2 regions of the Gordonia sp. DT219 genome follow, and region 2 is predicted to be linked to the other one. Evidence: predicted binding sites of a transcription regulator. Region 2 holds the regulator's gene; the other holds the start of a gene.
What was found. The regulator HspR, encoded in region 2, represses chaperone genes until heat shock. The targets are predictions, from matches to a motif close to ANNTGAGTNNNNNNNACTCANNT.

Region 1 (15,814 bases), on a different contig from region 2:
GATGCGTCGGCACGACCCGAGGATACGGGGTCTCGGCTACGTCGCCGGCATGATGCTGCCGAGTGGCATGAATTTCGGCCGACTGTGCGACCTCGCGGGTCTGGCTGCGCCCGTGGGCATCTCGGCGTTCACCGAACCCACCGCCGACGGGCGTGGCACCGTCGTCCCGCCCGAGGCGGGTGCGGCAGTCTTCTTCCAGCAGGCCGACGCCCACGCCGCGGTGAGCGCGGCGCGGCGGCTCGTCCCGCAGCTGGAATCGACCCGGCTCATCGCCCCGGAATGGACCGCCGAGGGTACAGGTTCACTGCCGCGCCTGTACGTGGAGGCCACGCTCGACAGGTCGGTTCCCCTTGCCGCACAGCGCGAAATGCAACGGCTGAGCCCCGGAGCGCGGGTGGTCACCCTGGAGACCGACCACGCACCGCAGCTGTCCCGGCCCGACGAGCTCGCCGCGATCCTGGCCGAGTTCGTGCGCTCCACGGAGCTCAGCCCCTCAGGTGTCACCCCTTCAGGGCACCCCAGCCGTACCAGCGTTCGATCGTCATGACGGCGGTGGTGCGCGGGTTGTCGCGCACCGCATACTGCTCGCCGGTGTAGTGGCGGGAGATCCGGTCGATGTCGGTCAGCCCCTCGTCGGCACGGAACTCCGTCACCCGCCCCACCACGGTGACGTGGGTGTACCAGTCGTCGCCGGCGAGCACCGTCAGCGTGACGCGCGGGTCAGCGCGGAGGTGACGCAACCGCACGCGGGTGTCGTCGAGGTTGAGCAGGATCTCGTCACCGTCGAGGAGGTACCAGGTCGCGGCCGTGACCGGGGCGCCGTCGGATCGGACGGTGGCCATCACGGATGGATTCGGCTGGGCGAGCAGTTCCCGTGCGGCCTCGGTCAACGGTGCGTTCGACATGTGTCCTCCTCGGTGTTCATCGCGCTTTCTGCGACGACGGTGGGCCGTGTGGCCCGGCTACCAGGTTGCCACGCCGAGACTGCTCAGTGCCCTGCGGAATGCCGATGCTCGGCGATCGCGGCGGCCACCGCCGGCCGGGTGGCGCAGTCGTGGGCGTGATCGTTGACGAAGCCCGCGGCCTGCATCAGTGCGAACATCGTCGTCGGCCCGACGAAGCGCCACCCGCGCTTCTTCAGGTCCTTCGAGAGTGCCAGCGACTCGGCCGAGGTCGTCATCGAGTGCGGGACGTGTTCACGTTCGGGGGCATAGCTCCAGAAGTAGGGTTCGAGGGAGCCCTCGGCGTCGATGAGTTCCTCGGCGCGGCGGGCGTTGTTGATCGACGCCTCGATCTTGCCGCGGTGCCGGATGATGCCCGCATCACCCAACAATCGGGTGACGTCGGCGTCGGTGAATCTCGCGACCGTGGGAATGTCGAAGCCGGCGAACGCTTTCCGGAAGTTATCCCGTTTGGTGAGGATGGTGCGCCAGCTCAGTCCGGACTGGAATCCCTCGAGGCAGACCCGCTCGAACAGGGCGGTGTCACCGGAGAGCGGGAAGCCCCATTCGGTGTCGTGATAGGTGGTCTCCGGTTCTCGGGCGGCCCACGCGCACCGCGAGACGCCGTCGTCGCCGACGATCACGTTCGACATGCCGTTCTCCCTACCTCGCGTCCGGTTGCACGCTACTCTCGCCCACCGACAGGACCGGTCCGGCCCATTCGGGTGACTACTGTGGAACCGGTGAGTGCCCACGATTACATCCTGAACTCGCCCGCCACCTTTCTCAACGATGCGCTGAGCGGTTTTGTCGCCGCTCATCGCGACATCGACTGGCAACCCGATCCCGGCTTCCTGTATCGCGCCGACCGTGGCGACGATCGTCGGGTCGCGCTCGTCTCCGGCGGCGGTTCCGGGCACGAGCCGATGCACTCGGGGATGATCGGCGCAGGCATGCTCGACGCAGCCTGCCCCGGCCTGGTGTTCACCTCCCCCAACGCGCTGCAGGTGGCCGGCGCGACCCGCTGGGCCGACCGCGGCGCCGGGGTGCTGCACATCGTGAAGAACTACACCGGCGACGTCCTCAACTTCCGGATCGCCCGCCACCTCGTGCGCGACGAGGTCGCCACCGACCACGTCATCGTCGACGACGACGTCGCGACCGCATCCGAGTCCGGCCCCGGACGGCGCGGCACCGGAGCCACGATCATCGTCGAAAAGATCTGTGGCGCAGCCGCAGCCGAAGGCAGGAAGCTCGACGAGGTGGCCGAGATCGGGCGTCGGGTCGCGGCGAATGCCCGCAGTATCGCCGTCGCATACCAGGCCTGCACCGTTCCCGGCTCGTCCGCGCCCGCGTTCGAATTATCCGCGGATGAGATGGAATTCGGGGTCGGTATCCACGGCGAGGCGGGTGTGCGCCGGACCGCCAAGGTCGATGCGCGCGAGCTGGTGAACCGGATGGTCGACCCGATCGTCGATGCGCTGTCCCTCGTTCACGGCGAGCAGGTGATCGCGCTGGTGAACGGTCTCGGGTCGGCGCATCAACTCGAGTTGGACCTGGTGTTCGGCGAGGTGGTCGCGGATCTGGACCGACGCGGGATCACCGTCGCGCGCCCCATGGTCGGCACCTTCGTCACTGCCCTGGACATGGACGGCGTCTCGATCACGCTGGTGCGCGCCGACGATGACGTCCTCGCCCTATTCGACGCGCCGACCACAGCTCCGGCGTGGCCGTACGTACCGGCCCGCGCCGCCGGCGGTCCGGTGCAGGTCACCTTCGCCGAACCCGATGACGCGGCCGACGACGGACCCGAATGTGGTTGGCTCTCTGCCTTTGTCGAACGCGTGCAGGGCTCGATCGATGACCTCACCGACCTCGACCGACGCGCCGGCGACGGCGACTTCGGCGTGAACATGGATGCGGCGCTGGGACATTTCGCGATCCCGCTACGCGGCTCCGACACCGAGGTGCTCGATACCATCGCCACCTCTTTCCTGGTACGTGCCGGGGGCACCTCCGGCGCGCTGTTCGGCGTGCTGTTCCGGCAACTCGCCACCTCCTTCGCCGACGGCCGCGGCTTCGACGAATCGCTGAGTGCCGGAGCACAAACGGCACTCGCCGAGATCACCGACCTCGGCGGCGCCTCGGTCGGCGACAACACCATGGTCGACGCCCTGTCTCCCGCGGTCGACGCCCTCGCCGACGGCGACACCGGCGCGGCCGCGGCGGCCGCCGAACGCGGCGCCCGCTCCACTGAAGAGCTCACCGCCGCCAAGGGCCGCGCCAGCTACGTCGGTGAAAATGCCCGGGGCGTCATCGATCCCGGCGCGCTGGTGGTGTCGTGGTTGTTCCGCGCGGCGGCCGACCACTCCTGACACCATTCACTGGTGCGACGACAACGCCCCCTTCCCGACATCGGGAAGGGGGCGCGTCATTGCCGAGATCAGCCGAGCACCAACGACTCTCCGTCGGCGTCGACGTTGACCGGGACGACGTCGCCGTCGCGGACGTCACCGGCCAGCAGCGCCCGGGCGAGCTTGTCGCCGATGGCCTGCTGCACCAGCCGCCGCAGCGGGCGGGCACCGTAGAGCGGGTCGAAGCCCCGCTCGGCCAGCCATTCCTTGGCCTTGGGCGTGACCTCCAGTTCGAGGCGACGCTGGGCCAGCCGCTTCTGCAGCTGCCCGAGCTGGATGTCGACGATGGACACCAGCTGTTCGGGACTCAGCGCGTCGAAGATCACCACGTCGTCGAGGCGGTTGATGAACTCCGGCTTGAAGGCCGCGCGCACCGCCGCCATCACCTGATCCTTGTCGCCGCCGGACCCGAGGTTCGACGTCAGGATGAGGATGGTGTTGCGGAAGTCCACGGTGCGGCCCTGGCCGTCGGTCAGGCGTCCCTCGTCGAGGACCTGCAGCAGGATGTCGAAGACGTCCGGGTGGGCCTTCTCGACCTCGTCGAAGAGCACCACCGTGTACGGGCGGCGGCGCACCGCCTCGGTCAGCTGTCCGCCCTGCTCGTAGCCGACGTATCCCGGAGGAGCGCCGACAAGCCGTGCCACGGCGTGCTTTTCGCCGTATTCACTCATGTCGATGCGCACCATCGCGCGTTCGTCGTCGAACAGGAACTCGGCGAGTGCCTTGGCCAGCTCGGTCTTGCCGACACCGGTCGGTCCGAGGAACAGGAACGAGCCCAGCGGGCGGTTGGGATCGGCGACGCCGGCGCGTGCCCGACGTACCGCATCCGACACCGCGACCACTGCCTCGCGCTGCCCGATGACCCGTTGTCCGAGTTCTTCTTCCATGCGCAGCAGCTTGGCGGTCTCGCCCTCCAGCATCTTTCCGGCGGGGATGCCCGTCCACGCCGACACGACCTGTGCGACGTCGTCGGGGCCGACCTCCTCCTGCAGCATCACGTCTTCGTCGGGGTCGGTGCCGGTCTTCTCCAGCGCCGCCTCGAGTTCCTTCTCCAGGCTGGGGATCTTGCCGTACCGCAGCTCGGCAGCACGTCCGAGGTCTCCGTCACGCTCGGCGCGATCGGATTCTCCGCGAAGGCTTTCCAGTTGCTCCTTGATGTCACGGACGGCATCGATGGCGGTCTTCTCGCCCTGCCAGCGGGCCGAGAGCTCGTTCAGCTTCTCCTTGTGGTCGGCCAGCTCTTGACGCAGTTTCTCCAGCCGCGCCTTGGAGGCCTCGTCGTGCTCCTTTTCCAGCGCGACTTCCTCGACCTCGAGCCGGCGGACGATCCGCTCCACCTCGTCGATCTCGACGGGCCGCGAGTCGATCTCCATCCGCAGGCGCGACGCGGCCTCGTCGACTAGGTCGATGGCCTTGTCCGGCAGGAACCGCGAGGTGATGTAGCGGTCGGAAAGGGTTGCGGCAGCGACCAATGCGGAGTCGGTGATGCGCACGCCGTGGTGTACCTCGTAGCGGTCCTTGAGGCCACGCAGGATGCCGATGGCGTCCTCGACGCTCGGCTCGCCGACGTAGACCTGCTGGAAGCGGCGTTCGAGCGCGGCGTCCTTCTCGATGTACTGGCGGTACTCCTCAAGCGTCGTCGCACCGACCAGCCGCAGCTCGCCACGGGCCAGCATCGGCTTGATCATGTTCCCGGCGTCCATCGCGGAATCGCCTGTCGCACCGGCGCCGACGATGGTGTGCAGCTCGTCGATGAAGGTGATGACCTGCCCGGCCGATCCCTTGATCTCGTCGAGCACGGCCTTGAGCCGCTCTTCGAACTCGCCGCGGTACTTGGCACCGGCGACCATCGATCCGAGGTCCAGGGAGACAACCGTCTTGTTGCGCAACGACTCCGGGACGTCGCCGGCGACGATGCGCTGGGCGAGCCCTTCGACGATGGCGGTCTTGCCGACGCCGGGCTCACCGATGAGGACCGGGTTGTTCTTGGTCCGGCGGCTCAGCACCTGTACGACGCGCCGGATCTCGGAGTCACGGCCGATCACCGGGTCGAGCTTGCCCTCACGGGCGGCCTTGGTGAGGTCGGTGGAGTACTTCTCCAGCGCCTGATAGGTCGACTCCGGATCCTCGGAGGTGACGCGCGCACTGCCGCGAACGGAGACGAACGCCTCGCGCAGCGCCTGTGGGGTGGCGCCGGCATTGTGCAGCAGTTTGGCGACGTCGGAATCGCCGGTCGCCAGGCCGACGACGAGGTGCTCGGTGGAGACGTACTCGTCGTTCAGCTCGGTCGCGAGCTGCTGGGCTGCGGTGATCGCGGCGATCGATTCGCGCGAGAGCTGCGGTTGGGCGCTGGCGCTCGACACCGTCGGCGCGCGATCAACCATCGCCTGGGCCTGGGTACGAATGGTCGACGGATCGACCCCCACCGCCTTGAGCAGCGGCGAAGCAATGCCGTCGGACTGATCGAGCAGGGCGACCAGGATGTGGGCCGGACGCACGTCGGGGTTACCGGCAGCGGCCGCCGCACCCACCGCAGTGCTCAGCGCCTGCTGTGTCTTGGTGGTCGGGGTGAAGCTGTCCACTTCGTGTGCACCTTTCTCTACGTTCTTAAGTCGGTACGGCTCAAGTATGGCCGTTCGAGTGCTACAACGCGAGGAGAGTTGAGTCCATTCCGCTCAACTATGGGAACTTTGTGGTGACGGACACAGTCCACGGTAGTAGTTGCGACACGTTGGTGACGTCGTCGAACAGGCAGGGTTGCCACCCACAGTTCTCTATGTGCCAAAATCGCAAACATGGATGCGAAGGCACTCGGCAGGCGAATTGCGGAGGCGCGTGTCGCTGCCGGCATGTCGCAGGCGCAACTCGCCGCCGCGTTGGACCAGGCCGACCACATAACGGTGAGCAAGATGGAGTCGGGAACCCGACGTGTCTCGGCCACCGAGATGTTCGCCATCGCCGAGGCGCTTGGCAAGCCTCTGCAGTGGTTCGTCATGGATGAGGTTCCTGCCGCGATCAGCCGCCGCACCGACGCCGGATTCGACCCCGACGTCACGGCGCACATGGATGAGGCAATCGAGTTGCTGGCCGACGACATCCGATCGCTGATGCGCAAAGAGTTGATCTCCACGGTCCAGCGTCCCGAGTCGTCGGTACCCAGTCGCCATGAGGATGCCGAGCAGGTTGCGCACGAGGCGCGCAAGAGAATTGGCGTCGGCAACGAGCCCGTCATCGACATTCTGTCGGCCTGCGAGGAGCTCGGGATGTACGTGTTCGTGGGCAACTACGGCGAATCCGCCGATGGGGCATGCGTAATCGTCGACGGTGACGGCAAAAGTGCGGTGGCCGCTACGGTGATCAACGCCGAGCAGCGACCGGGGCGCAAACGGGTGACCGCCAGCCACGAGTTGGCGCACTGGCTGGTCGGCGATGCGTACGACGCACACAATTCCGATTCCGAGACGATGGTCAAATCGGTTGCGATCCATTTCCTGATTCCCCGGGAGGGCGCGGCGAAGCTGTGGAGTGAGCATCCACATGACAGCCCACGCCGACGCGCCATCCGCATCGCCGGCACGTACCGCGTGTCGTGGACCGCGACCGTCAACCAACTCAAGAACATCGGATTGATCGACGAACGCGAGCGAGTGTCGCTTGCCCGCGACCTTCCCGTCACCAGTGACTTCACAGCAGTCGGAATCCCTTATCGCGCAGACCTTCTCGTCGCTCCGCGGCTGTCCCCGCGACTCGCCGCCGCCGTGGTGCGCGGCTACGAAGACGCGAAACTCACACGGAAGCATGCACTACAGATGCTGCGCGGATCGATCAGCGACGCAGAACTGCGCCCCCGAGACGAGGCCCCTTTCGAGGTGATCGACGGAGATGCCTGAACCGTGGGTGATGGATACGAGCATCTGTTCCCTTGCACCGATCCATGCCCCTCTCAAGCGGAATAACCCAAGAGCGAAGTGATCGACTCCTTCGACGGGTGCTCAAAGAGCATACGTTCAACGGCTGTTCGGTCCAGAAAGTGCCAGGTCTGGGGCGGTGCGAATGCTCGGTTCCTTCGGATGTCATTTAGCCGAACGGGATCGCGCAAGACACGCACCTCTTCGAGGTGTATCAGATAGGCAGTGTCTCGACCGCGAAAATACCGTTCAATCTCCGCTGCTGACACGCAAGCATCCTTCAGGACTGAGTGTTGTAAGTCAGCCACGTCAACGACCACGATCCTTGCCACTCGACATGTCGCCACCACCGCAGACATTGGAAATGTCTCATAAATCACAACTGGCTGTCCCGGAAGTACATTTGGCCTCGTCTTGCGGAGTTCGATGGTTTTCTTACCATTGACAATGTTTCGCACGTGTCGTGGATGGACTGACAACATCATTAGCCCGCGATGCGTACTTTCACTCGATCCCAAACTGGCCCTCCCTGATGATCGACGCGGCAACCTCCGGCACCAACCTTACCGATGACTGCGCCGGCAATTGCTGTCCCATCGCTTTCCCAAGTTGGCGGAGGCGCCGCAGCCCCACGGGATGGGGAAACACGACCGTGTCCGCAACTCGAAGCGCTCGGGCCACGTCATTATTGCTAGTCTGGCATACCTGCTCATACGTGTAGACTCCAAGCCTGCGAAATCGCCGGTGAAGCTTCTGCGGCGTGTCGTCGACGCATTCGATGAGCGAACTACATGCAAACGCTTCACCACTGCCCCCGCTGGCGTACCAGATGATTCGGCCAGGCGGACTTTCGCCGTGTGGCCGAGCCTTGTAGTAGACATGTTCCCTGCTCAATCCGAGGTTGGAGGGACGCTCGAATAGTTGGTCCGGGTATCCGAACAAGTCGGTGGAGAACTGTGGCTTGATTGGAACCATCCAGGTAGGCAGCTCTTCTGAGTCATACCGCATTGGGCGAAGTTCGTGTTCGATGGCAGCAATTCGGTCGGCTCCGGCGAGTGCGTTGATCCTATGAATTGCACAGGATAACTGCGTCTGCTCGTGACTATGCTCGTTTAACGTCGAAAGCATCACGTCGACTTGCGATTCAAATTGGCGAGGAGTCAAATATCCATCGAGACTTGCCCCTATCAGACCGGTCTCATGTTGACGAAACCCATCCGATATCAACGCTTCCCGGATTGTCGCCTCGACATGCATATCGGTAACGCGAATTACATTCTTCTGATGCAGACGACTGTAGTCGCGTATGTTCTGGACTAGCTGCGCCGCCATCGAAACAGATAGAGGATCCTGATACATCCGAGCAATCCGGACTATCGCATGTTTACCCGAGACATCGATACCTACCAACGCTAATGGCCTCGCGCCAGGAGTATAGACTATGGACATTGTCGACAGCGGTTTAGCCGCGGCGATACTGTCTCTTAATTCTTGAAAGCTGCTACGCCGCTCTGAAGCTGCGGTATCGATAAATGCGTCGACGTCCGCGGAGTCGTTCACTCCGGCTTCTACGCGCCGATAGGCGGTCCCCAGTAGGGGGCCGGGAGAGTACAACGAAGTGTTCTCAATCTCATCGACGATTCCTTTCAGTGCAGCTGGGGTCACGAGGTTTATTTCAAACATCCTTTTCGACACGGGTCCGAGCCGACGACGGGCTGCTCCGTCGCGTGTGACAACCGTGGTCACGCCGGCAACTGCCGCATAAGCGATATGCATTCGGTCGCTGCGCGTTTGCCGACTCTCATTCGGCTTCGACGTGGATTCGTCCGCCAATTGCGCTTCTATGCGTACGAATTCGTCCTGATTGGCAGAAATTTCGGTATATGCCCCAAGTGCGCCACGCAGCCGCCTTCTCGCGATCTCATCTGGGTTCCGATCAATCTCATTGGCGGCCTCAGGACTGACGATCACTTCGATGCGATCATGAAGAGAATTGAACACCTCACGCGTCCCACACTCCACCGGGCCAGGATTGTCGCATGTCAGATCGATTAGGATGTTCATGTCGATCATAACAGGAACCAGTGAGTCAGCAGGGCCATCCCATGTGAGTAGCGTTGGGTGGCCGAAATCGAGCCACCAACGAGTGAGCGGAAGGCGGCCCTTGCCACGACCCGGCTTTTCCCCGCGGGCGACGAATCCTAGCTTGGGCCACATCGCGTGGGCCGGGTAGTCGCGTCGACAACTCAGCGAGATTCCCATTCGATCGGGATAGCTGCCGCGAAGAAAGTCAATGAGGCAACGCGCAAGGCCCAAACCCCTGGCAGCCGAGCGGACAACAAGATGGGCAACGACGATCTCGTTCCTAGGCGTCCTGTATGCGACGTAGGCAAGAGGCGTATCGCGCGCGGCATCATCGACCATCGCACAGATGTGTCCGGCTTCTGCATACTCAGCCCAGGCGGCGTGAGGTAGCAGGCCCAGGTACTTTGAATGCTCGTCTCCGAGGGACTTCACCGAAGTAAACAATGCGGAACCAGGCTCGACTACCTGTGGGACGACGACCATCCACCGATGTTATCCTGCCCACTTCATGTCGATTGCCCCGCATCGGCCCAACTCACGAGACTGTCGCCGGGCTTTCGTCGCCCCGAAGCCAGCAGCGCCACCCAGTTCACACTTGCAGGAGTCGACACAGCATCGGCACTCGGGCTTCCACAACTGTGCCGCCCGAATCAGCTCTTCGTGGAGTAGCTGCGCCAGTTGCGCGGCAGGCCGAACGTGATCATGTACGGGTGCAGTTCCGCTCATCGCAATTGTGCCCGTCCTCGACAGCATGATGCATCGAACGCAGATGGAACGGTCGAGGCGGCACATCGGATCGACGCCAGTACAGTTCCCTCTTCCGCGGGCGATCCGACACAACGATGGCTTGGCCATCGAAACCTTCGTCGTCGCCGAGGCCGCACACATGGCGTTCATGCCCAACACCACAGGCATTGGTTCGGTTACATCACCGCGCCGCTCATCGGCCTCCTCTAACTCGCCTGCGTGCGGTTCCCCCATTGAACTGGTTCTGAAACTCGCTACGCCGGTTGAGGCTTCAAGTCCGAAACGGCAGGATCGGTCTCCACCTCGCTCCGCTCCATTCAACACGTTAGCCGCGCCGACGACGACGCCGACCGGCGAGAGTGTTGCGGAGTGCGAAGGGCGACCAATGGTCGCCGTGCGATGTCGATGACCGAGTTCCCTGCGACGAAGCCCGGCGAAGAATGTCGTCGGCGGTCCAGTTGAGGATTTGCCGTTCGCGCTCCCCGACCGACGTCAGATCGGGGAGCACGACGTTCGCACGCCGACGACTCAGCCAGCCAAAAGCGCCTTCGACTCGGGGCGCTCGGACATCGCAAGGTCGAGCATGTCCACCACCCGACCGACCGTCCCGAAAATCGCTGCCATCGCATCAAGTGCCGGCTGATGCTGTTCGGCGGGAGCCGATGTGGCATCCGACGCGATGAACATGGTGAAGTCGCGCTGTTGGCCGGAGCGCACGGTCGATTCCACACAAACGCTCGTCACGACCCCGGTGACCACTAGATTCTCGATTCCCTTGGCGCGCAGCACGACTTCCAGATCGGTGTACAGGAACGCATCGAATCGATTCTTGTCGACGATGACATCGCCCGGTTCGGGTGCGAGTTCGTCGACCACGTCGGCATCCCAGCTACCACGCACAAGGGGAGGCGGATCTGCCGGCAGCGGTCCGGACACCAAGGCGGGCATGTCCAGGAAGTCCGAACGGTAACAGTGGCGGGTGTAGATCACCGGGACTCCGCGGGAGCGGGCGACCGATATCGCTTCCGCATTCGCCGCGATGACCTTGTCCATATTCGGCAGACCGCGGCCGGCCAATGGGATCGATCCTTCGGGATGCACGAACCCGTTCTGCATATCGATGACGAGTAAGGCGGTGGTCATGGTTGTTCTCCTGTGCTGATCGGCGGCACGGCGAGGTGCCAGTCTGTTTCTTGCTGATAGGCGTCGGCTGCGCGCAACACCGTCGGTTCCGCGAACGGACGTCCCGCCATTTGCATGGCCAGTGGTAGACCGTCGGCGGTGAACCCGATCGGAACGGATATCACCGGATTGCCGACGGCATCCCAGTACGGCGTGTTGACCTTGGTGAACCACGAGAGGTCGCGGGTCAGGCCGTCGAGGGCGAGTGCCCCGGTGAAAGCGGTCGGGGTGACGACGAGATCGAGATCGGACATCATCGTCTCAACCGCTGTGTGAGCGAGACGTCGGAATCTCTGTGCCTGAACATAATCCGCGCCGCTGTACATCGATCCACCAGGGAGCGACAGGCGCAGGCTCGGTGAGTAGTCACCGAGCCGGCTTTGGGCGTCTGGCCGGTGATACGCGAGAGTCTCCCCGGAGTTCGTGACCAACAGCGAAGCAATGACGTCATCGAAGCAGGGCAGGGCCACCTCGACGACCTCTGCGCCCCGACTCTCGAGGACGTTCACCGCCGCCCTCATCGCGGGCACCAGCGCCGGATCGACGTCGACAGCGTCGAACCCACTACTCAGATCCACTCCGATGCGCAGCCCCGAGAGGTCGCCGGTGAGGGCTGCCGGATAGTCGTCGACCGGAACGTCGAGACAAGTCACGTCGCTGGGATCATGCCCCGCGAGGACTCCGAGCATGACCGCGCAGTCACGGGCACTACGTGCCATCGGCCCGATATGGTCGAGGCTGTAACCCAAAGGTACGCAACCAGATTTGGGGACCCGGCCGTAGGTGGGCATCAGGCCGGTGATCCCGCAGTACGCTGCGGGAATCCGGATGCTCCCACCGGTATCAGTGCCGAGTCCACCCAGAAACATCCCCGTAGCGATACCGGACCCGGTCCCCGAACTGGATCCACCGGGCCACCGGTCGAGGGCCCACGGGTTTCGTGGGATGGGGAACTCACGCTCGTGGTCAGGAAGGCCGGATGCGAACTCCATCGTCGTCAGCTTTCCCATGATGATCGCGCCGGCTGCTCGTAGTCTCCGGACAACCACCGCATCCCCGTTGCTCCACGCCGGGTCGAGGACGAGGCTCTGGGCTGTCGACGGACACTCCGAGGTCGTGATGATGTCCTTGATGCCCAGCGGTATTCCGTGCAACGGCCCCAGCGATCCGCCCGCGTCACGCACCTCGTCGGCGACAGCGGCGGCTTGCATAGCCTCCTCGGTGAACCGGGTGATGTAGGTACCAACTGCGGCATCGTGACGATCCGCGACATCGATGCATCGTTGGACGAGTTCGGTACTGGTCATCGCACCGGCGGCGAGTGCATCGGATGCCGTGGAAAGGGTGAGCACCGACGAGGTACTGGTGGAAACGATGGTCATGCCGGAACCTCGCTCATCGCCTCGGGCATCGTGGGCGTCCGCAGATGCCAGTCGGTGGATTGCTGGTACGCATCCCCGACTCGTAGCACCGCTGCCTCGTCGAAAGGTCGACCCGCGATCTGCATGGCCATGGGCAGACCAGACCCATTGAATCCGATCGGTACGCTCAGAACGGGGTTGCCAGTGGTATCCCAATAGCCGGTGTTCATCGCGCCTATGCTGCCCGACGCCAGACCCTTGACCATCCCGTTCACCCCGGAGAAGGACGGTGCCGCAGTCGAACACGTCGGCGTAATGATCACGTCAACGTCCTCGTAGGCATCAGCCAGCGCGCGTTGTCCCACGCGGCGGCAACGTTGCGCCTGCACATAATCGGCTGCACCGTAGAAGACGCCTGCGCCGATGGTTGTCCGGGTTGCCTGGAAGTACTCGTACCACCGTTGGGACAAATCGCCGCGGTGGTAGGCGAGCGCTTCGCTGAGCATGATCACCATGTCGGCGATCGTCATCTCTTCGTAGTGCGGCACCTCCATCTCGATAATCTCTGCTCCCTGCGATGCGAGCGCATCAAGCGCCGCGTTCCAGAGGGCTGGCAGTGAGGGATCTTCGGCATCGCCGGCGAATCGGCCCAGACGGTCCACGCCGACCCGTAGACCGGTCAGATCGCCGGTCAGCCCGGTCACATAGTCGTCGACCGCTACGTCGAGCGTGGTCGGGTCGCTCGGGTGCCGGCCTGCGAGTGCATTGAGCATCAGTGCGCAATCGCGGGCGCTGCGTGCCATCGGTCCGATGTGGTCGAGACTGTAACCGAGAGGTACACAACCAGACTTAGGCACACGGCCGAAGGTGGGCATCAGACCGCTGATTCCGCAGAATGCCGCGGGGATGCGGATGCTGCCCCCGGTGTCGGTACCGAGAGCACCCAGCACCGCCCCGGCCGCGACGGAACTGCCCGACCCGGAACTCGATCCGCCGGCCCAATGCTCGAGGTTCCATGGGTTGCGCGGGATCGGGAACGGCTTGCTGAAATCCGGCGCTCCGATAGCGAACTCCATGGTCGTCAGTTTTCCCATGACGATGGCACCGGCGGCCCGGAGACGCTGGACCACGACCGCGTCGCCGTGGCTCCAGGCCGGGTCGAGGATCAGACTCTGGGCCGTGGACGGAGCCTCCGCTGTGGTGATGATGTCCTTGACGCCCAAGGGAATCCCATGCAGCGGACCGACCGCCTGCCCCGACGCCCGTTCGGCGTCGGCCTTGCGGGCGGCCTGACGGGCTTGGTCGCTGAACCTTGTGATGAACATACCCGTCGCTTCGTCATGCGCGTCGGCCACTGCGATGGCGTGCTCGACGAGTTCCGCGCTGGTAACCGAGCCGTCCGACATTGCGCGGACGGCGTCCGACAACGTGCTCACTGTAGTCATCTCAGCTCCTCTGGTAGCGGGGATCGAAGGTCAGTGCGGGCTCCTCGTACCGGACCTCCGGCATCTGGTAGAGCTTCTCGACACGTTGACGGCTGGGGCCGTAAGCCGCGACCAACAGGTCGAGGTCGTCGGATGCGGGATCGAGTCCATGCATGTGCAACAGGGACTTGACGATGGTGTGATCGTCCATCGGTTACCTCTCTTTTCTCTAGACGACACTCACTGTTGTGAGGTCGACGAACCATGATTTGGGCTGGATGAAGCCGCGTACGGCCGGGCTCAGTACGCGGGGATTTCGATCGTTGAACGCGGTCAACCAGGCGGCGTCCCGGGTGAGCAATCCGGATACCTGTGCATACACCGCGCTGCGTGCGCCTGGATCGACAACTGTGGCGGACTTGGCCAGTAGCGCATCGACGTCCGGATTCGAATAGCGGCCGATGTTTGTCGGCGAACCGGTCGCGAATAACAAATTCCAGAAAGCCTCTTGAATAAAGGTGAGTGAAATGTTGATGGCATCTGCTTCGTCGGGGATTCGGCCGCTTGAGAAGGAGGTAAGCATCGCCGCCCATTCGATGGGCTTGAGATTGACGTGTACGCCGATCCTGGCGAGATCTGCCTGCATCGCCTGGTTCATCGAACCCGGCTGCATGTTGCCCGAACCACTGGTCGGGTAAGAGACCGACATGGAGAAGCCGTTCGGGTATCCAGCTTCGGCCAGGAGGCGGCGAGCCTTCGCCGGGTCGTAGTCGTAGAAGTCGTTGCTGCCGTGGTAGGCGAGACTCGCTCGCGGAGCCACTTGGTCGGCCGGGTCAGCTGTGCTGGCGAGCAAATGGTTGGCGATCGAGTTCCGGTTGATCGCGAAGTTGAGTGCCTGGCGGACACGAACGTCGCTCAGCGGTTTCTTGCGGACGTCGAAGATCCAGGGCCATACATGGTCGTAGGAGTTCGTCAGGACGTCGTACCCGTTGGATGCGAGCCACTTGATGTCATCCGGGTTAGGCGCTTCAGCCCAGTCGACGCTATGTGAGCGAATTGCCGCCAATCGCGATGACGCGTCGGGCACCGGAATAAGGACCAACTTCTGCAGCTTGGGCGCTCCGCGCCAGTAGTTCGGATTGGCCCGCAGAATGAGCTGTTGTCCGCGACGCATCGAGTCGAACACGAATGGGCCCGTGCCGACTGGATGCGAACCGAATGCGGCACCCCATTTGGTGATCGCGGTCGGACTTGCGATGTACACCATGGTGAGGTCTTCCGGCAGGTGTGAATACACGCCCTTGGTGTCGATGGCGACCGTCTGTTCGTCTACCGCGTGATAGCCCGAGACTCCTGCGAGTGAGAGCGCCGCCCGCCCGGCGACGGAGACGTTGTATTGGGGCGCACGCGGGTTCAGGTAACGATCCAAATTGAAGATGACAGCGTCCGCATTGAACGGAGTCCCGTCCGTGAAGTGAACACCGTTGCGGAGATGGAAGATCCACTGTGTTCCCGACGGCGCCAATTCCCAGGACTCGGCGAGCGACGAAACAACTCCAGGGATCTTGGAGGATTGGAGTAGGTCGTAACGGGTCAAACCTTCATAAAGCGAGTTTCCCACGAATCTGCTGCCTTCGTACCCCTGATTGCCGGTGAGTGATGTGTCGAGCGAAGGTATGTCGGAGGCGGTCATGGCGATTCGCAACGTTCCTGGGTGTTCGGCAGCAGCGTGGTGCGCGTCCTGACTCTCGC
Region 2 (15,814 bases):
CCGCCTCGGGATCCTGGGTGTCGCCGAGCCGCCAGTAGGCCTCGGACACCACCACCGACTCGATCGGGACACCCGTCGCCTCGGCCACGGCAGCGATGTCGGCGCAGTAATGCTGCGGCTCATAGGCACGTCCGACGATGTGCGGAGTCAGAATGTATTCGCGTTCGGATTGGGGCACGGCAACCGAAAAGAGCCGGTCCCCGATCTTGGGGACATACCGGTACCCGCGTGCGACCGGATTTCGCGTCCACGGGTTCCGACGCGGATTCCAGTACTGAACGTGGGCGTCGACGATCCCCGAGGTCGTCGGGGCCAGAGTTGTCACCCATTCGACATTGCCACAGTCGTCGACGCCTCACGTGCCTTCGGTATACCGATCGACGCCACGGCGGGCGCAACCACGGCGGGCGCAACCACGGCGGGCGCAACCACGTCGGGCGCAACACAGCTGCGCCGGTAGTACCAGGCCTGAGTCGATCCGTCGGGCTCGCAAGGCAGAATGGGTGACGTTGTCGGTCGGAATGTTGTGTGCGTCCCGGCCGGGTGGACGAGCGATCGGTGTGGAGGTGCAACTTGGCGAGCCATTCCCGCCATGTGCTGCACCAGCTTCGCGAATTGATCGGCCGCGATCCCGACCGCTTCGCCGGAAACGTCTACACCAGGCTGTTCGCGATCGACCCGGACCTACGCGAACTGTTCGGCGCGATGATGTCGCTGCAGCGTGAGGCCTTCTACCACGTCATCGACCATGTACTCGAGGTCATCCCGAGCGAGTCGGGGCAGGCCGAACTCGTCGAATTTCTCGCGCAGCTCGGCCGCGACCACCGCAAATTCGGCGTACACCCCGAGCACTACCACACCATCTACCGCGCCCTGATGGGCGAATTCGCGGCCACCCTCGGCGAGCAGTGGGACGAGGAGGCCCAACGCACCGTCGGGCAGGCGATGATGCTGGTGACCGGCGTGATGCGCGGTGCCGCCCAGACCGCGCCCGGCGCGGCGACGTGGACCGCGCGGGTCGTGGAGAAGTTCCGCATCAGTCGCGGTCTCGCGGTCGTCCGGCTGGTCACCGATACCCCGCTGGAGTTCAACACCGGCCAATACCTGGAGACCCAGATCCCGCAGTGGCCCAAGGTCTGGCGCAACCTGTCGCCGGCCATCCCGCCCAACCCGCACGGCGAGTTGGAATTCCATGTGCGGGCGGTTTCCGGTGGCACCGTCAGCTCGGCGATCGTCGCCCAGACCCAAGCCGGCGACGTGTGGACCTTCGGGCAGTCGCACGGGACGCTGCACATCGATGGCGACCGGGAGGTGCTGATGGTCGCCGGTGGTACCGGATTGGCCCCACTACGCGCCCTGCTCATCGAGATGTCGACGCTCGCCGACTCGCCGCCGACCCACATCTACTACGGCGCGCGCCACCCCGGCGAACTCTATGATCTGCCGGTGCTGCGTCAGATGGCGGCGACCAACCCCTGGTTGCAGATCACTGCGGTGTCAGAAGAAGCGACCGATCCATGGTGGCTCGACGGCGGGGTGCGGCCGGCCGAGCTCGGCATCGAGTATCGCATCGGCCGGCTCGTCGACATCGTCGGCGCCGACGCCGGCTTCTACGACCGGCAGACCCTCGTCGCCGGCTCCCCGGAGATGGTCGCGAACACCCACCGCGGACTCATCATCGCCGGAGTACGGGCCAGCCTCATCCAGCACGACCCCGTCTACTAGGCCTTCTGCCCTACCAGGCCATCTGCACTACCAGGCCTTCTGCACTACCAGGCCATCTGCGGCGAGCTCTTACTGGCCGCCGGAGTCGCCGGCCGCCGGCACGGGCACCGTGGTCGTGACCACCGAGGTGACCGTCTCCTGTTCGGTGACGGTTGCCGTCGCGGTCACGGTGGCGGTTTGCGTGACGGTGTTGCTCACCGGCGGCGGCGTGACGGTGCGGGTACGGGTGACGGTCTGCTGGTCGACGACGGTCTCGGCGTCGGCCCGGCTGGTACGCGTCACGGTGACCTCGGTCGTCGGGCCGGGCACCGACACCGTCGAGGTGACCGCGGCGGGCGCATCGTCGCCACCTCTGGTGGAGAACAGTGCCACGAGGGCGATCAGGCACAGCAACACGGCCAGCCCGGCGGCACCGCCGATGATCCACCAGCGAAAGCCCGAGCCGTGCCGCGCTGTCGGCTTGGCCCCGGCGACGGCGGCCGCAGCCGTCGGCGCTGCGGGCGCGGCCGCCACCGCAGAGGTGACCGGGATGGCCCGGGTGTCGGCGGTGATCACCTCGGTCACGCCCTGCGCAAGGGCAAAGACGGGAGCCGGGGCGACGGTCACCGACGCACCGGTTGCCGCCTCGATGGCGGAGACGGCCTCGGGCATCTGCGCACCGGATCCGACGGCGAGGACCCCGGCCACCGTGGAGCCACCGGTCAGCGAATCGAGGTGCGCCACAAGCCAGCCGGCGCCGACCGGGTCGGTCACCGGCAACGCGTGATCCGGGGCGACCTCGGCCGCTCCGAGCACCGAGGCGTGGGTGGCGTCGACGAGTGCGATCGACGTTCCGCGGACAAGCGCTCCCGCCCGGTCGAGGGCGACGACGGCGACCTCGCCAGTGCCGTCGCGGCGGACCGCCTGTGCGAGCGCATGCGGCAGATCGATGAAGCTGACCGCCGAAGCCCAGTCGGGGCGGCCCGGCGCGTTCACGGAGAAATCGAGGTGGCTGCGGACATCGGAGCGTGCGCACGTGATGACGATGTGGGCGATGCGGAACGGCGCGGAACCGACGAGTTCGGTCAGCGCGTCGAGGACCGCCGGGGGCGAGCCGTCGGCGAGTTCCGCGTGGTTGCTGGCGACGATCTCGCCGGTCGCGTCGCGGACCACGGTTGCGATCTCATCGCCCACCACCGACACCCCGAGAACTGCGGGCTCGGCGATGGAGATCTCGGGTGACTCGCTCACCGGCACCTCTCTTTCCGCCGGCGAGCCGGCTCTGCGCGCCCGTCGGCTTTCGACGCGAACAGCGTACGCGCGGCGATCAGGCCGCCTTGGACCGCTGTCACTGCACGCCGGCGTTTTGTTACTTCTGGTGTGGCGGCGCCGGTCAGACGTCGGTGCGCCGGCGGCGCGGTTGCCACACCACGAGCGCGCTGGTGCGCGGCACGGGCACGAGTTCGCCACCGCGGCGGATCCCGCGCGTGTCGACCTCGTGCTGCAGTTCGTGGACGCGCTGTTGCAGCGCGTCGACCTGGTTGGTGAGCTCGATGATGCGTTTGATCCCGGCGAGATTCACGCCCTCTTCCTGCGAGAGCCGCTGGATCTCGCGCAGCACCTCGACGTCATGCGTCGAGTACCGACGCCCGCCGCCACTGGTGCGTTGCGGCGTCACCAGACCGAGCCGGTCGTAGGTACGCAGCGTCTGCGCGTGCATCCCGGCCAACTCGGCGGCCACCGAGATCATGAATGTCGCCGCCGAATTGACGTCGTCGTCGAAGCCGGCGGGCGTGCCGGTCGGCCGGGCGCGGTCAGCGCCGGACCGGGTGTGATCCCTGCGTTCGGCCATGGTTCATCGCCCCCAGCCCGCCCGTGGATCGAACCCGCTCGCCTTTTCGGCTTCGGCGTAGGCGGTCATCGCCTCCACCGCGGCATCGTCGAGTTTGCGGGGCACCTCGACCTTGACGCTGACGAGCAGATCGCCCGCCCCGCCGGCACGCTTGGGCACACCGCGCCCGCGGACCCGAAGCGTGCGTCCGTCACTCGTGTTCGGCGGGATCTTGACCCCGACCGAACCGTCGAGCGTCGGCACCGACACCGTCGCACCGAGCACCAGTTCGGAGATCCGCACCGGCAACTGGATACGCAGGTCGTGGCCGCTGCGCGTGAAGACCTTGTCGGGGGTCACGTGGACCACAACATACAGGTCACCCGACGGCGCACCGCGGCGGCCGGCCTCTCCCTGTCCGGCGAGCCGGATGCGCTGACCGTCTTCCACCCCGGAGGGGATGCGCACGTTGATGGTGCGGGCACGCACCTTGACGCCGCTGCCGTCGCAATCGGTGCACGGGTCGTCGATACGCGATCCGGTGCCCTGGCAGTCCTGGCACGGTTCGCTGAACCCGAAGGCGCCCTGGTTGCGGCTGACGAAGCCCGAGCCGTTGCAGTTCGGGCACACCCGCGGGCTGGTCCCGGGTTTGGCACCACTGCCGTGACAGGTGGTGCACGGCGCCGGGCTGGTCACCCGGAGTGGGACGGTCGTACCCAATGCCGCGTCCTTGAACGACAGCGCGGTCTCGGTTTCGAGGTCGTTGCCGCGGCGCGGCCGCGCCGCCGTCGACGTGCGTGGCCCCGAACCGCCGCGGTTGAACAGTCCCTCGAAGATATCGCCGAATCCGCCTGCACCCTCCGCGGTGGCGCCGCCACCGCCGAACAGATCGCCGATGTTGAAGTCGGCGCCGGTCTCGGTCGAATAACGGGTGCTGCCACCGCCGCCGCCGGGAAAGCCACCGGGAAAACCGTTGCCGCCGCCACGGAATCGGCCGCCGGCGAACATGGCGCGGGTCTCGTCGTACTCTTTTCGCTTGTCCGGGTCGGCGAGCACGCTATGGGCTTCGGACACCCGCTTGAAGCGTTCTTCGGCTTGCGTGTCACCCGGATTGGCGTCCGGATGCAGCTCGCGGGCGAGCTTGCGATAAGCCTTCTTGATCTCTTCAGACGAAGCATCAGAAGCAACGTCGAGGTCCTTGTAGAAGTCGCGTTCGAGCCATTCTCGTTGTGGAGCCACCAGACGTCACCTCCTTCGTAATGAACATGTCTGGATGAAGTATGTGTGATGCCCGGCGGGACGCGCGACGCTGATGCGTCGGCGCGCCCCACCGGGCAACTCGCAGATGGTTATTGTGCACCACTCTGGGGGTCGTGCGAGGCGGCATCGGGTGAGCCCGATGCACCGGTTCCCGGCGCGGCATCGGTGACGGTGACCATCGCGGTCCGGATCACCTTGTCGCCCAGCCGGTAACCGCTGCGATACACCGAGCCGAGGGCCGGCTCACCGCCGCTGCCGTCGTTCTGGACGGCCTCGTGCAGCTCGGGGTCGAACACGTCGCCGGGCGCGCCGAACTTGACGACGCCCTCGGCGCTCAACGTTCCGGTCAGCTTGTCGGCGACCGCGCGCAGCGGACCCGTTTCCAGATCCCCGTGCTCGCGGGCCCGGTCGAGGTCGTCGAGCACCGGCAGGAGCTTTTCGATCAGGACCTGTTTGCCGTAGGCGACCCGCCCCTGCTTTTCTTCCTCGGTCCGCCGCTTGTAGTTGGCGAACTGCGCGCGTTCACGCTGCAGGGCCGCGGTGAGGTCGGCGACCTCGTCGGACTCCGCAGAGCGCGGGGCCGGCTCAGAAACGGGTGGGTCGGCAACCGGATCGGCCGCCCCGGGGCCCGGCCCGGCGGCCGAATCCTCGCGCACCTCACCCGTTTCCGGGTCGATGCGACGACGATCGTTCACCGTGACCGGTTCCTCGCGTCCGTTTCCGGCGCCTGCAGCCGTCACTTGGTGTCCCCGGTGTTCGGCTCGTCGACGACCTCGGCGTCGACGACGTCGTTGTCGGCGTCCGCGCCTGCACCGTCGCCGGAGTCCGCACCCTGGCCCTCGGCGGCCGACGCCGAGTAGATGGCCTGGCCCAGCTCCTGGGACTGCGTCGAGAGCTTCTCGATCGCGCTCTTGATCGACGCGATGTCGTTGCCCTTGAGTGCCTCGTTCGCCTCGGCGATGGCCCCGTTGACCTTCTCCTTGACGTCGGCGGGCACCTTGTCCTCGTTGTCGGCGAGGAACTTCTCGGTGTGGTTCACCAACGACTCGGCCTGGTTACGGGTCTCGGCCTCTTCGCGACGATTGCGGTCTTCCTCGGCGTGCGCCTCGGCGTCCTTGATCATCCGGTCGATCTCGTCCTTGGACAGGCCCGAGCCCTCCTGGATGCGGATCGAGTTCTCCTTGCCGGTGCCCTTGTCCTTCGCGGTGACGTGCACGATGCCGTTGGCATCGATGTCGAAGGTCACCTCGATCTGCGGAACACCTTGCGGCGCAGGCGCGATCCCACCGAGCTCGAAGCTGCCGAGCAGCTTGTTGTGCGAGGCGATCTCGCGCTCACCCTGATACACCTGGATCTGCACCGACGGCTGGTTGTCCTCGGCGGTGGTGTAGGTCTCCGACCGCTTGGTCGGGATGGTGGTGTTGCGCTCGATCAGCTTGTGCATCACGCCGCCCTTGGTCTCGATACCGAGGCTCAGCGGGGTGACGTCGAGCAGCAGTACATCCTTGACCTCGCCACGCAGCACACCGGCCTGCAGGGCCGCACCGACCGCGACGACCTCATCGGGGTTGACGCCCTTGTTGGGCTCCTTGCCGCCGGTCAGTTCCTTCACCAGGTCGGTGACCGCAGGCATACGGGTCGAACCACCAACGAGCACAACGTGATCGATGTTGCCGACGGAGATGCCGGCGTCCTTGATGACGGCCTGGAACGGGGCGCGGGTGCGCTCGAGCAGGTCCGAGGTGATCTTCTGGAATTCGCTGCGCGAGAGCTGCTCGTCGAGGAACAGCGGGTTCTTGTCGGCGTCGACGGTGATGTAGGGCAGGTTGATCGAGGTCGACTGCGAGGCCGACAGTTCGATCTTGGCCTTCTCGGCAGCCTCACGCAGACGCTGCATGGCCATCTTGTCCTTGGTCAGGTCGATGCCCGAGGAGCTCTTGAACTTGTCGACGAGCCAGTCGACGATGCGCTGGTCCCAGTCGTCGCCACCGAGATTGTTGTCACCGGAGGTCGCACGGACCTCGACGACACCGTCACCGATCTCGAGCAGCGAGACGTCGAAGGTACCGCCACCGAGGTCGAAGACCAGGATGGTCTGTTCCTTCTCGCCCTTGTCCAGCCCGTAGGCCAGTGCCGCGGCGGTGGGCTCGTTGACGATGCGGAGCACGTTGAGGCCCGCGATCTGACCCGCTTCCTTGGTCGCCTGCCGCTGCGAGTCGTTGAAGTAGGCCGGCACGGTGATGACCGCGTCGGACACGTCTTCCCCGAGGTAGGACTCCGCGTCGCGCTTGAGCTTCATGAGCGTGCGGGCGCTGATCTCCTGCGGGGTGTATTTCTTGTCGTCGATGGCGACGTTCCATTCGGTGTCACCCATGTGACGCTTGACCGAGCGGATGGTGCGGTCGACGTTGGTGACCGCCTGGTTCTTTGCCGGCTGCCCGACGAGCACCTCGCCGTTCCGCGCGAACGCGACAACCGACGGGGTCGTACGGGAACCTTCGGCGTTGGCGATGACGGTCGGTTCGCCGCCCTCGAGTACTGACACCACGGAGTTGGTGGTGCCGAGGTCGATTCCAACAGCACGAGACATCTTTGCGATTCCTCCTAGTTTCTGGGTCTGCACCCAAGTCCGCCCCCGCGGCCACCGATGTGCCACCACGAGGGAGTGGTCTGCGGCAAACCTGCGCGCGGGAAGGCCAGACTTCAGCGCCTCCGACTCATGTCCTACCGGGTCGAGCCGGGTTGGTCAACTGAAGTTGAGCCTCTAACACTCAGGTTGCTCGATGGGTCCAACGGGTGTGCGGACGGAGTTGTTCCCGGAATCGCGAAAAGAGTTGAGTCGGATCGACTCAATCCCTCCGAATCGGCCGCGGGCCTGTTCGGGGCCTAATCCTGGCCTAATCCGTGCCGGCTGTCGCGGGCAGCGACCGGTCCGGGCCCGGAGCGAGCGCATCGCCCGGGAATCCGCGGACGGGATACACCTCGAACTCGAAGACGCCGGCCTGCACACCCGGGTCGTCGTTCATGATCTTCGTGGTGGTCTCCACGTCCTTGTCGAAGACGCCGAAGCCGCGGACCTCGGAGTTGGATTCGGTACCGGGCTCGTTGACACCGAGGATGACGGCGAGATCGCCCTTGGCCCGCAGCGAGAAATTCCGGCGGCTGTGCTCCCAGATGATGTCGTGCGCCTCGGGGGTTCCGAACTGAGGTCCCGCGCGCAACACCACCACCGAGTAGGGCTGCGAGTACTGGATGATCGTCCGCATCTCGTGGTCGGTGATCTTGGGCAGGTCGGACATGGAAAGCTCCTTTGCTGACGCGCGAACCGAGGCTTCGCCTCTCACCGTAGTCCCCGGCGGCGCGCCGCTCGGCCCACTCCCGGCGCGGAGATCAGACCGGCGGCAGCGGTGGCAGTTCCAGATTCTCGCGGAACGTGTGTCCGAGGTAGTCCTCGCCGACGATCCCGCGCCTGCGCAGCAGCGGCAACACGCCCTGCGCGACGAACTCGTAGGTCGCCGGGTCGGTGAGGCCGCCGAGCGAGACGACGTCGAGGACCCCGGCGCGGTAGCGCTCCTCGATGGCGTCGGCGATCTGCTCGGGCGTACCGGCGAATGCCCAATGTCCGGTGTCCTGCGCAGCAATGATCAGCTTTCGCAACGTCTTTCCCTCGGCGGCCAGCCGCGCGAAGATCTCCACCCGGCCGCGTCGGCGGTTGACGGTCGACAGGTCGGGGACGAGATCGGGCGAGATCGGCGCATCCAGCGGCTGCCCGGCGAGGTCGGCGCCGCCGAGCATGTCCTCGAGCCCGCGGCGTGCGACGTCGAGGTCGAGCGCCTCGATCCGCTCGCGACGCTTGCGGAGCGCCTCGGCTTCGGTCGCACCGTACGTCGCGTGCAGCGAACTGAAGATCAGCGGCAGCGCGGGATCGCGTCCGAGTTCGGCGGCGCGGGTCCGGATGGTCTTGGTGTAGGTGACCGCATCTTCGAGAGTCGGCAGCGAGGTGAAGACGACCTCGGCAAAACGCGCGCCGAGTTCGATACCGCCGGCGGACTGGCCGGCCTGGAACTGGACCGGACGCCGCTGCGGCAGCGGCGGGATGTTGAGTGGTCCGGCGACACTGAAGTACCGGCCCCGATGATCGATCGGGCGCACGAGGTCGGCGTCGAGCACCGCCTGACCGTCGGCGTCGGCGGTGAGCGCTCCCGGCCGCCACGAGTCGAACAGCGCGTTGGTGATCTCGAGCACCTCGGTCGCGCGGGCATACCGATCGTCCGGTGAGGGAATGTCGGCGTCGCCGTAGTTCTCCTCGCCCAGTGAGGAGGTGACGGCATTCCAGGCGGCCCGGCCGTTGCTGACGTGATCGAGGGTTCCGAACAGTCGCGCCAGATTGTACGGATGGTGGAAAGTCGTTGTGACGGTGGCGATCAGACCCACATGCTCGGTGACCGCGGCCAGTGCGCCCAGGAACACGATGGGTTCCTGGGCGCCGATCGCGCCCTGCGCGCCGAAGCTCAACAGGTCGGCGGCGAACAGCGCGTCGAGCCGCAGGTCCTCGGCGATCCGTGCCGTCTCCAGTGCGGTTGCGAGCGTGGATCTCTCCGGGTCGAGCGCCAGTCGATAGATGTCCGGACCGCCGCTCACCCCCGCGACGGTCTTGAGAGTTCTCCGCGTGTCTCCGGCGTGTCCCATCCGGGCGACGCTACGGGCCGCGCGTCGCTACGGCCGTCGAAAGAATCAGCGTGATCGTAGAGGTTGCAGCGGTCGTTGATTGCGGGCCGCCATCCGCGCTTCCCGGCGAAACCCGAAGTCCCCAGGCCTGCACCGACATCGGTGCCGTCGACTGGACGCCGGCACGCTGGATTCGCCGGTGAACGCAGGCGCCGGTGTCACGGCCACCGCTGTTAGGTTGGCGATGCCCAGAACCGTCGACGACGCGCCTACCGTGGCCCGTCGCGCCCGCCTCACGGAACGAGTTAGCTGTCATGCGTTTCCAAGTCCTCGACATCGTCCCGCACACCCCGCATCCGGTGACCGGTGAACTGATCTCCGCCCACACCCGACTCGAACGCGTCGTGGCGAATGCGGTGCTGGCCGAGGAACTCGGCTTCGACTCCTACGCGGTGGGCGAACGGCACGCCGGTGAGTTCTTGTCGTCGTCGCCCACGGTCCTGCTCGGTGCGCTCGCGCAGGCCACCGACCGCATCCTGCTCTCGACCGGCGTCACGGTGCTCAGCCTCCTCGACCCGGTGCGCGTGGCCGAGGATTACGCGACCATCGATCAGCTCTCCGGCGGGCGCCTCGAGATCGTCATCGGGAAGGGCAACGAGGACAAGCACTTCCCCATGTTCGGCCGCACGATCGAGCACCAATACGACTATCTGCGCGAGAACTTCGAGCTGCTCCGGCGACTGCTGGGCGAAGAAGATGTCGCCTGGCGCGGCGAGCATCACTGGCCTCTCGACGGCGTCACCACGGTGCCGCGCCCGTTCGCCGGACGCTTCCGGATCTGGCACGGGTCGGCGACCTCCACGGTCGCCGTCGACCTCGCCGCCCAGTACGGCGACCCGATCGTCACCGCAAATGCGTTGCAGCCCCGCGAGAACTACCAGGTGCTCATCGACCGGTATCGCGAGAAGTACGCCGAGCACGGGCATGATCCGGCGGCGGCTTACGTCGGCTCCGGCTCTGGCGGACTGTTCCTGGCGGCCACGACCGACGACGCGATCGCCGAGTACCGGCCGGTCTATGACGGGATCGCGGCCCGCAACCGCGAGAAGTTCGCCGGTGAGACGCGCATCGGCAAGGTCAACATGTTCGCGACCATCGAGGACGCCGTCGAGCGCGGGCCCGCACTCGTCGGCTCGTCAGAGCGGGTCGCGGAGAAGATCATCGACTACCACCGTTCGTATCGCCATGATCTGCAGTCGATCTCGATCAACCCGGTGCTGCCCTATCCCCGGCAGCACGAGGTGCTCGCGCAGTTCGCCGAGGAGGTCATCCCACTGGTGCGCCGAGAACTCGGCACGACCCTGTGGAGTGCCGACGACGCGGGCCGCGCCGCCGGGTTCACGGCCGCTGAGCCCGTCACGCACCCATGACCTGAGCCTTCCGGAGAACGCAACCCGGCTCACCCCACCGTCGGGCGGGATGAGCCGCGTTGCGCTGTATTCGTTTCCGTCAGGCTGCCGTCGCGGCCGTCTGCGCGGCCGGTTCGAGGGCCTGCTCGACGATGTCGGCGACATCGATCATGGGCTTGACCTCCAGCGCATCGAGCACCTCGGCGGGCACGTCGTCCAGGTCGGGCTCGTTGCGTTGCGGGATGAAGATGGTCTTCAGCCCGTTGCGTTGTGCGGCAAGCAGTTTCTGCTTGACGCCACCGATCGGCAGCACTCGTCCGTTCAGCGTGACCTCACCGGTCATGCCGACCTCGGCGCGCACCTTGCGTCCGGTGGCCATCGACACCAGTGCGGTGACCATGGTGACACCGGCCGACGGTCCGTCCTTGGGCACCGCACCCGCGGGCACGTGCACGTGGATGGTGCCCTCGAGGGCCGTCGGGTCGACGCCGAGTTCGCTTGCGTGCGAGCGCACATACGAGAGCGCGATCTGCGCGGACTCCTTCATGACGTCGCCGAGCTGGCCGGTCAGTTGCAGTCGGGTGCCGCCGACCGCGGCGGGCTTGCCGTCCTCGGATTCAGCACCGCCGACGCGGCTCACCTCGATGAACAGCACGTCGCCGCCCATCCCGGTGACGGCCAGGCCGGTCGCCACACCGGGCACCGCGGTGCGCTCCTCCGATTCCGGGGTGAACCGCGGACGGCCCAGGTACTCCTTCAGGTCCGACTCACCGATGGCGACCGGCGTTGCGGCCTTACCACTTTCGATGTTCGTCGCGACCTTGCGGAACAGCTTGGCCAGCAGCCGCTCGTATTGCCGCACGCCCGGTTCGCGGGTGTAGTTCGCGGCGATCTCGCGCAGCGCCTCGTCACTGACCGACACTTCGTCGCCCGTCAGCGCCGCACGCTCCTCCTGCCGCGGGAGCAGGAAGTCGCGGGCGATGGCGACCTTGTCGTCCTCGGTGTAGCCGTCGATGGTCACCAGCTCCATCCGGTCGAGCAGCGCCGACGGGATGTTCTCGATGACGTTGGCGGTCGCGAGGAACACGACGTCGGACAGGTCGAGATCCAGATCCAGGTAGTGGTCGCGGAAGGTGTGGTTCTGCGCGGGGTCGAGGACCTCGAGCAGCGCCGCCGCCGGATCACCCCGGTAGTCGGAGCCGACCTTGTCGATCTCGTCCAGCAGCACAACGGGATTCATCGATCCCGCTTCGCCGATGGCTCGCACGATCCGGCCGGGCAACGCACCGACGTAGGTGCGCCGGTGGCCGCGGATCTCGGCCTCGTCGCGCACACCGCCGAGGGCGACGCGCACGAACTTGCGACCGAGCGCACGGGCGACGGACTCACCCAGCGACGTCTTGCCGACGCCGGGTGGACCGGCCAGCACCATCACGGCACCGGAACCACGTCCGCCGACGACCTGCAGGCCGCGTTCGGCCCGGCGGGCACGCACCGCGAGGTATTCGACGATGCGGTCCTTGACGTCCTCGAGGCCGTAGTGGTCGGCGTCGAGGATCTCCCGGGCGCCGGCGATGTCGGCGGAGTCGGCAGTGCTGACGTTCCACGGCAGGTCCAGAACGGTGTCCAACCAGGTTCGTATCCAACCACTTTCAGGTGACTGGTCACTCGAGCGCTCGAGTTTGCCGACCTCACGCAGCGCAGCCTCGCGGACCTTGTCGGGCAGGTCGGCGGCCTCGACGCGGCCGCGGTAGTCGTCGGCGCCGTCGGGCTCGTCCTCGCCGAGTTCCTTGCGGATGGCGCCGAGCTGCTGGCGGAGCAGGAACTCCTTCTGCTGCTTCTCCATGCCGTTGCGGACGTCGTCGGCGATCTTGTCGGAGACCTCGGTCTCGGCGATGTGCTCGCCGGTCCAGTCGATCAGCCGCTGCAGTCGCGCCGCGACGTCGTCGGTCTCGAGCAGTTCACGCTTCTGCGCGTCGGTGAGCCATGACGAATAGCCCGACGTGTCGGCGAGCGCCGACGGATCGGTCATCTTGTTGACGGCGTCGATGACCTGCCACGCCTCACGGCGCTGCAGCATGGCCAGCACGAGCTTCTTGTACTCGGCGGCCAATGCCTTGGTCTCGGCGGTCGTCTCCGGCTCGGCGACCTCGGTCACCTCGACCCACAGCGCGGTGCCGTGGCCGGTGGTGCCGGTACCGATGTGAGCACGGGTCTCACCCTTGACGACGGCCGCCTGCTGACCGCCCGGCATGCGTCCGACCTGCACGATCGACGCGACGACGCCGTGCGTCGGGTACCGGTCGTCCAGTCGCGGCGCGACCAGTAGTTTTCCGGACTCGCTGGCCCGGGCCGCGTCCACGGTCGCCTGGGCGGTGTCGTCGAGCGGGATCGGCACGACCATGCCGGGCAGCACGACGAGATCCGGGACGAACAGGACGGGCAACGAGTAGGTCTGGGACTCATCTGTCTGGGACATCTAACCTCCAAAGTTAAGTCTGATCGGCTCAACCTGGCTGGCAGGATGTTTGTTCCCGGGCATATTTCGCCGTGGGTGAACGGGAGAGAGACAGGGTTTGTGTGCCAGCTCGGCGAATGCGTGTCCTGCAGAGCACACATTGGCCAGGTCGACCCACATCCCCAGGTGGTCAGGAGTTCGGCGGCATGCTTACGGACGAGAGCGATCCCGTCGCGGGCGCCGATGGCCCGCTCGGGCCGTCGGAGATGAAACGTGGACCGGAAGCGGTAGCCGGAGACGCGCGCAACGACGGCGCGAATCTCCTCATCACCACGATCAGCCATGCCATCGAGGCTAGCGACAGCCATGACGGCAGTCCGTGGGTCGACACGGCCGATGCGTGTCCTGTGGGGCACATATTCGCGACGTCTGCACACATTTGCCGCAACCAAACGGTCATCCCGGGCACCCGCACCCCACCCCATCACCCACCCCACGAACACGGGTCCGGAAAACGGACTAGAGTCCTGTTACCAGTATTCATTAGGAAGGTGAACAACCATGTCCCGTAAATCGACCACCTCGAACCGCGCACTAGACGCCGGACTGCTGACCCTGCGGGTGGCGGTGGGAGCCACGCTGTTCGCCCACGGCGCCCAGAAGCTCGCGGGCTGGTTCGGCGGACCCGGCATCAAGGGCACCGCCGCCGGCATGCAGAAGATGGGATTCGAACCGGCCACCGCCTCGGCCGTCGCCGCGGGTGTCAGTGAAGCCGCCGGTGGCCTCATCGCACTCGGCGCCGGCACCCGGGTCGCCGCCGCCGCGGGTGCCGCGGCGATGATCGCCGCGGCCGACGTCCACCGGCCCAGCGGATTCTTCGCCCAGAACGGCGGCTTCGAGTATCCCGCCGTGCTCGGATTGACCTCGGCGGCAATCGTATTGACCGGCCCGGGCCGCTACTCGGTCGACGCCGTCGTGAAGCATCCGCTGGCACACGAGCGGGTCGGCATCGCCGCGCTGCTCGCGACCGTCGGCGGCGCAGCCGCCGTACTCAGCCGGCGCAAGAAGGCCCTGGCCGCCCAGAGCGTCTGAGTTCTACCCAGCCCGGCGTCGGGCTGCTCAGATGACGTCGAAGCGCACCGTGCACGTGACGGGCGCGACGGGAACGGCACCCTTCGGTTGTGCCTTCACCGTGACGTCGAGCGGCCCGACACCGGGGTGCAAGGTCAACTCAGGCATGTCGGACCTGCTGCTGAACGGCATCAGGAACTGGTGACGCGGTACCGAATCGGTGAATGCCTGCGAACCATGCTGTCCCGTCACCGGGCTGCGCCACGTCAGGGTCCCGGTGACCTGGTAGGGCGCCAGCAGAGTCACCGGCTCGGACAAGTACAGGTCGACGTTGTTGTGGATGATGGGCTGCTGTTGCTGCAGCGCATGAATCGTCACCACATAGGGAAGGTCGACGATGTTGGGGCTGACTCCCTGACAGGAGTGGTCGTCGAGTTTGCCGAGGGTGTCCTCGGCATTCGCCGCACCCGCACCGCCGCAGATACCCACAGCGGTGGCGACCGCGACCGTTCCGGCGATCAACCGATTCTTGTGTGTTCTGTTCATGTGCCGAGTGTCGGCTGCGGCCGTGTGATCGTTACCACAACTAAGAAGACGGCCGCACCTCGAACGACCGACATGAACCCGCGAAAACGACGAACCCGGCAAGACCTGGGCGATGATGGAGCCGACCATTGCCGAGCGCGGGGAGACGAACCATGTGCCCACCGACCGACGGTGACCTCGACACATCGATCCCATCGACTCGATGACCGGCACCCGCCCTTCGTCGGCTGTGATCGCCACCGGCTTCGACCGGATCTTCCCGCCGTGGTTACGCGTCGACGACACCGACCCCGTCGGCCCGTTGTGGCGCGGCGCGCAACTGTTTCGGCTCGCGTCCTTCGCCTATGCGCTCGGCTTTCAGATCGTCATCAATCACGACCTCGAAAGACCCGGCCTGGCCTGGGTGCTGTTCGGGCTGCTGACTGCCGCGAACATGTGGTGGGCGGCAGGGTATCTCGCCGGATTCGGTCGGCACTGGTGGTTTGTGGCCTCCGAGGTCGCCGTCTCGGTGGTGATGATGCTGTCGACGTCCTACGTCGCCGACACGGAGTGGGTCGCAGCCAATCAGACCTGGCCTACCACCCTGTGGATGACCAATTGTGTTCTCTCGTGCGCACTTCTGGGCGGTCCGCTGTGGGGACTGCTCGGCGGCGCCGCTATCGGGGTGACCAACTTCTATGTGAAGGGCGAGCTCTTCCTGAACTTCGGCCGCAACGCAACGGCACTGTTGCTGTTGATGACCGGGGTCGCGATCGGGCTCGCCGCCTCGCGGGCGCGTCTCACCCACGAGCGGCTGAGCGCGGCGATCCGAACGGCCGCGCAGGCCGGCGAACGTGAGCGGCTGGCGCGCGAGGTGCACGACGGGGT

Region 1: clpB (ATP-dependent chaperone ClpB) is a predicted target of HspR. The motif match lies at 6,014-6,036, and genes of this name have one in related genera.

The regions. Positions count from the first base shown of each region.
Region 1 covers NZ_JBNCNR010000007.1:27,371-43,184, reverse strand. Annotated here, with positions in the region: gene ACPXB3_RS10965 (alpha/beta fold hydrolase) at 1-547, shown strand, start outside; gene ACPXB3_RS10960 (PPOX class F420-dependent oxidoreductase) at 501-905, opposite strand; gene ACPXB3_RS10955 (DNA-3-methyladenine glycosylase I) at 989-1,594, opposite strand; gene ACPXB3_RS10950 (dihydroxyacetone kinase family protein) at 1,685-3,316, shown strand; gene clpB (ATP-dependent chaperone ClpB) at 3,385-5,937, opposite strand; gene ACPXB3_RS10940 (helix-turn-helix domain-containing protein) at 6,151-7,245, shown strand; gene ACPXB3_RS10935 (ASCH domain-containing protein) at 7,299-7,745, opposite strand; gene ACPXB3_RS10930 (GNAT family N-acetyltransferase) at 7,768-9,831, opposite strand; gene ACPXB3_RS10925 (cysteine hydrolase family protein) at 10,624-11,238, opposite strand; gene ACPXB3_RS10920 (amidase) at 11,235-12,659, opposite strand; gene ACPXB3_RS10915 (amidase) at 12,656-14,083, opposite strand; gene ACPXB3_RS10910 (hypothetical protein) at 14,085-14,273, opposite strand; gene ACPXB3_RS10905 (ABC transporter substrate-binding protein) at 14,292-15,814, opposite strand, start outside.
Region 2 covers NZ_JBNCNR010000016.1:55,046-70,859, forward strand. Annotated here, with positions in the region: gene ACPXB3_RS17110 (amidohydrolase family protein) at 1-325, opposite strand, end outside; gene ACPXB3_RS17115 (FAD-binding oxidoreductase) at 574-1,725, shown strand; gene ACPXB3_RS17120 (hypothetical protein) at 1,795-2,955, opposite strand; gene ACPXB3_RS17125 (heat shock protein transcriptional repressor HspR) at 3,098-3,454, opposite strand; gene dnaJ (molecular chaperone DnaJ) at 3,560-4,774, opposite strand; gene grpE (nucleotide exchange factor GrpE) at 4,885-5,535, opposite strand; gene dnaK (molecular chaperone DnaK) at 5,532-7,385, opposite strand; gene ACPXB3_RS17145 (hypothetical protein) at 7,693-8,094, opposite strand; gene ACPXB3_RS17150 (NtaA/DmoA family FMN-dependent monooxygenase) at 8,186-9,484, opposite strand; gene ACPXB3_RS17155 (LLM class flavin-dependent oxidoreductase) at 9,778-10,893, shown strand; gene lon (endopeptidase La) at 10,973-13,351, opposite strand; gene ACPXB3_RS17165 (DoxX family protein) at 13,892-14,422, shown strand; gene ACPXB3_RS17170 (hypothetical protein) at 14,450-14,947, opposite strand; gene macS (MacS family sensor histidine kinase) at 15,150-15,814, shown strand, end outside.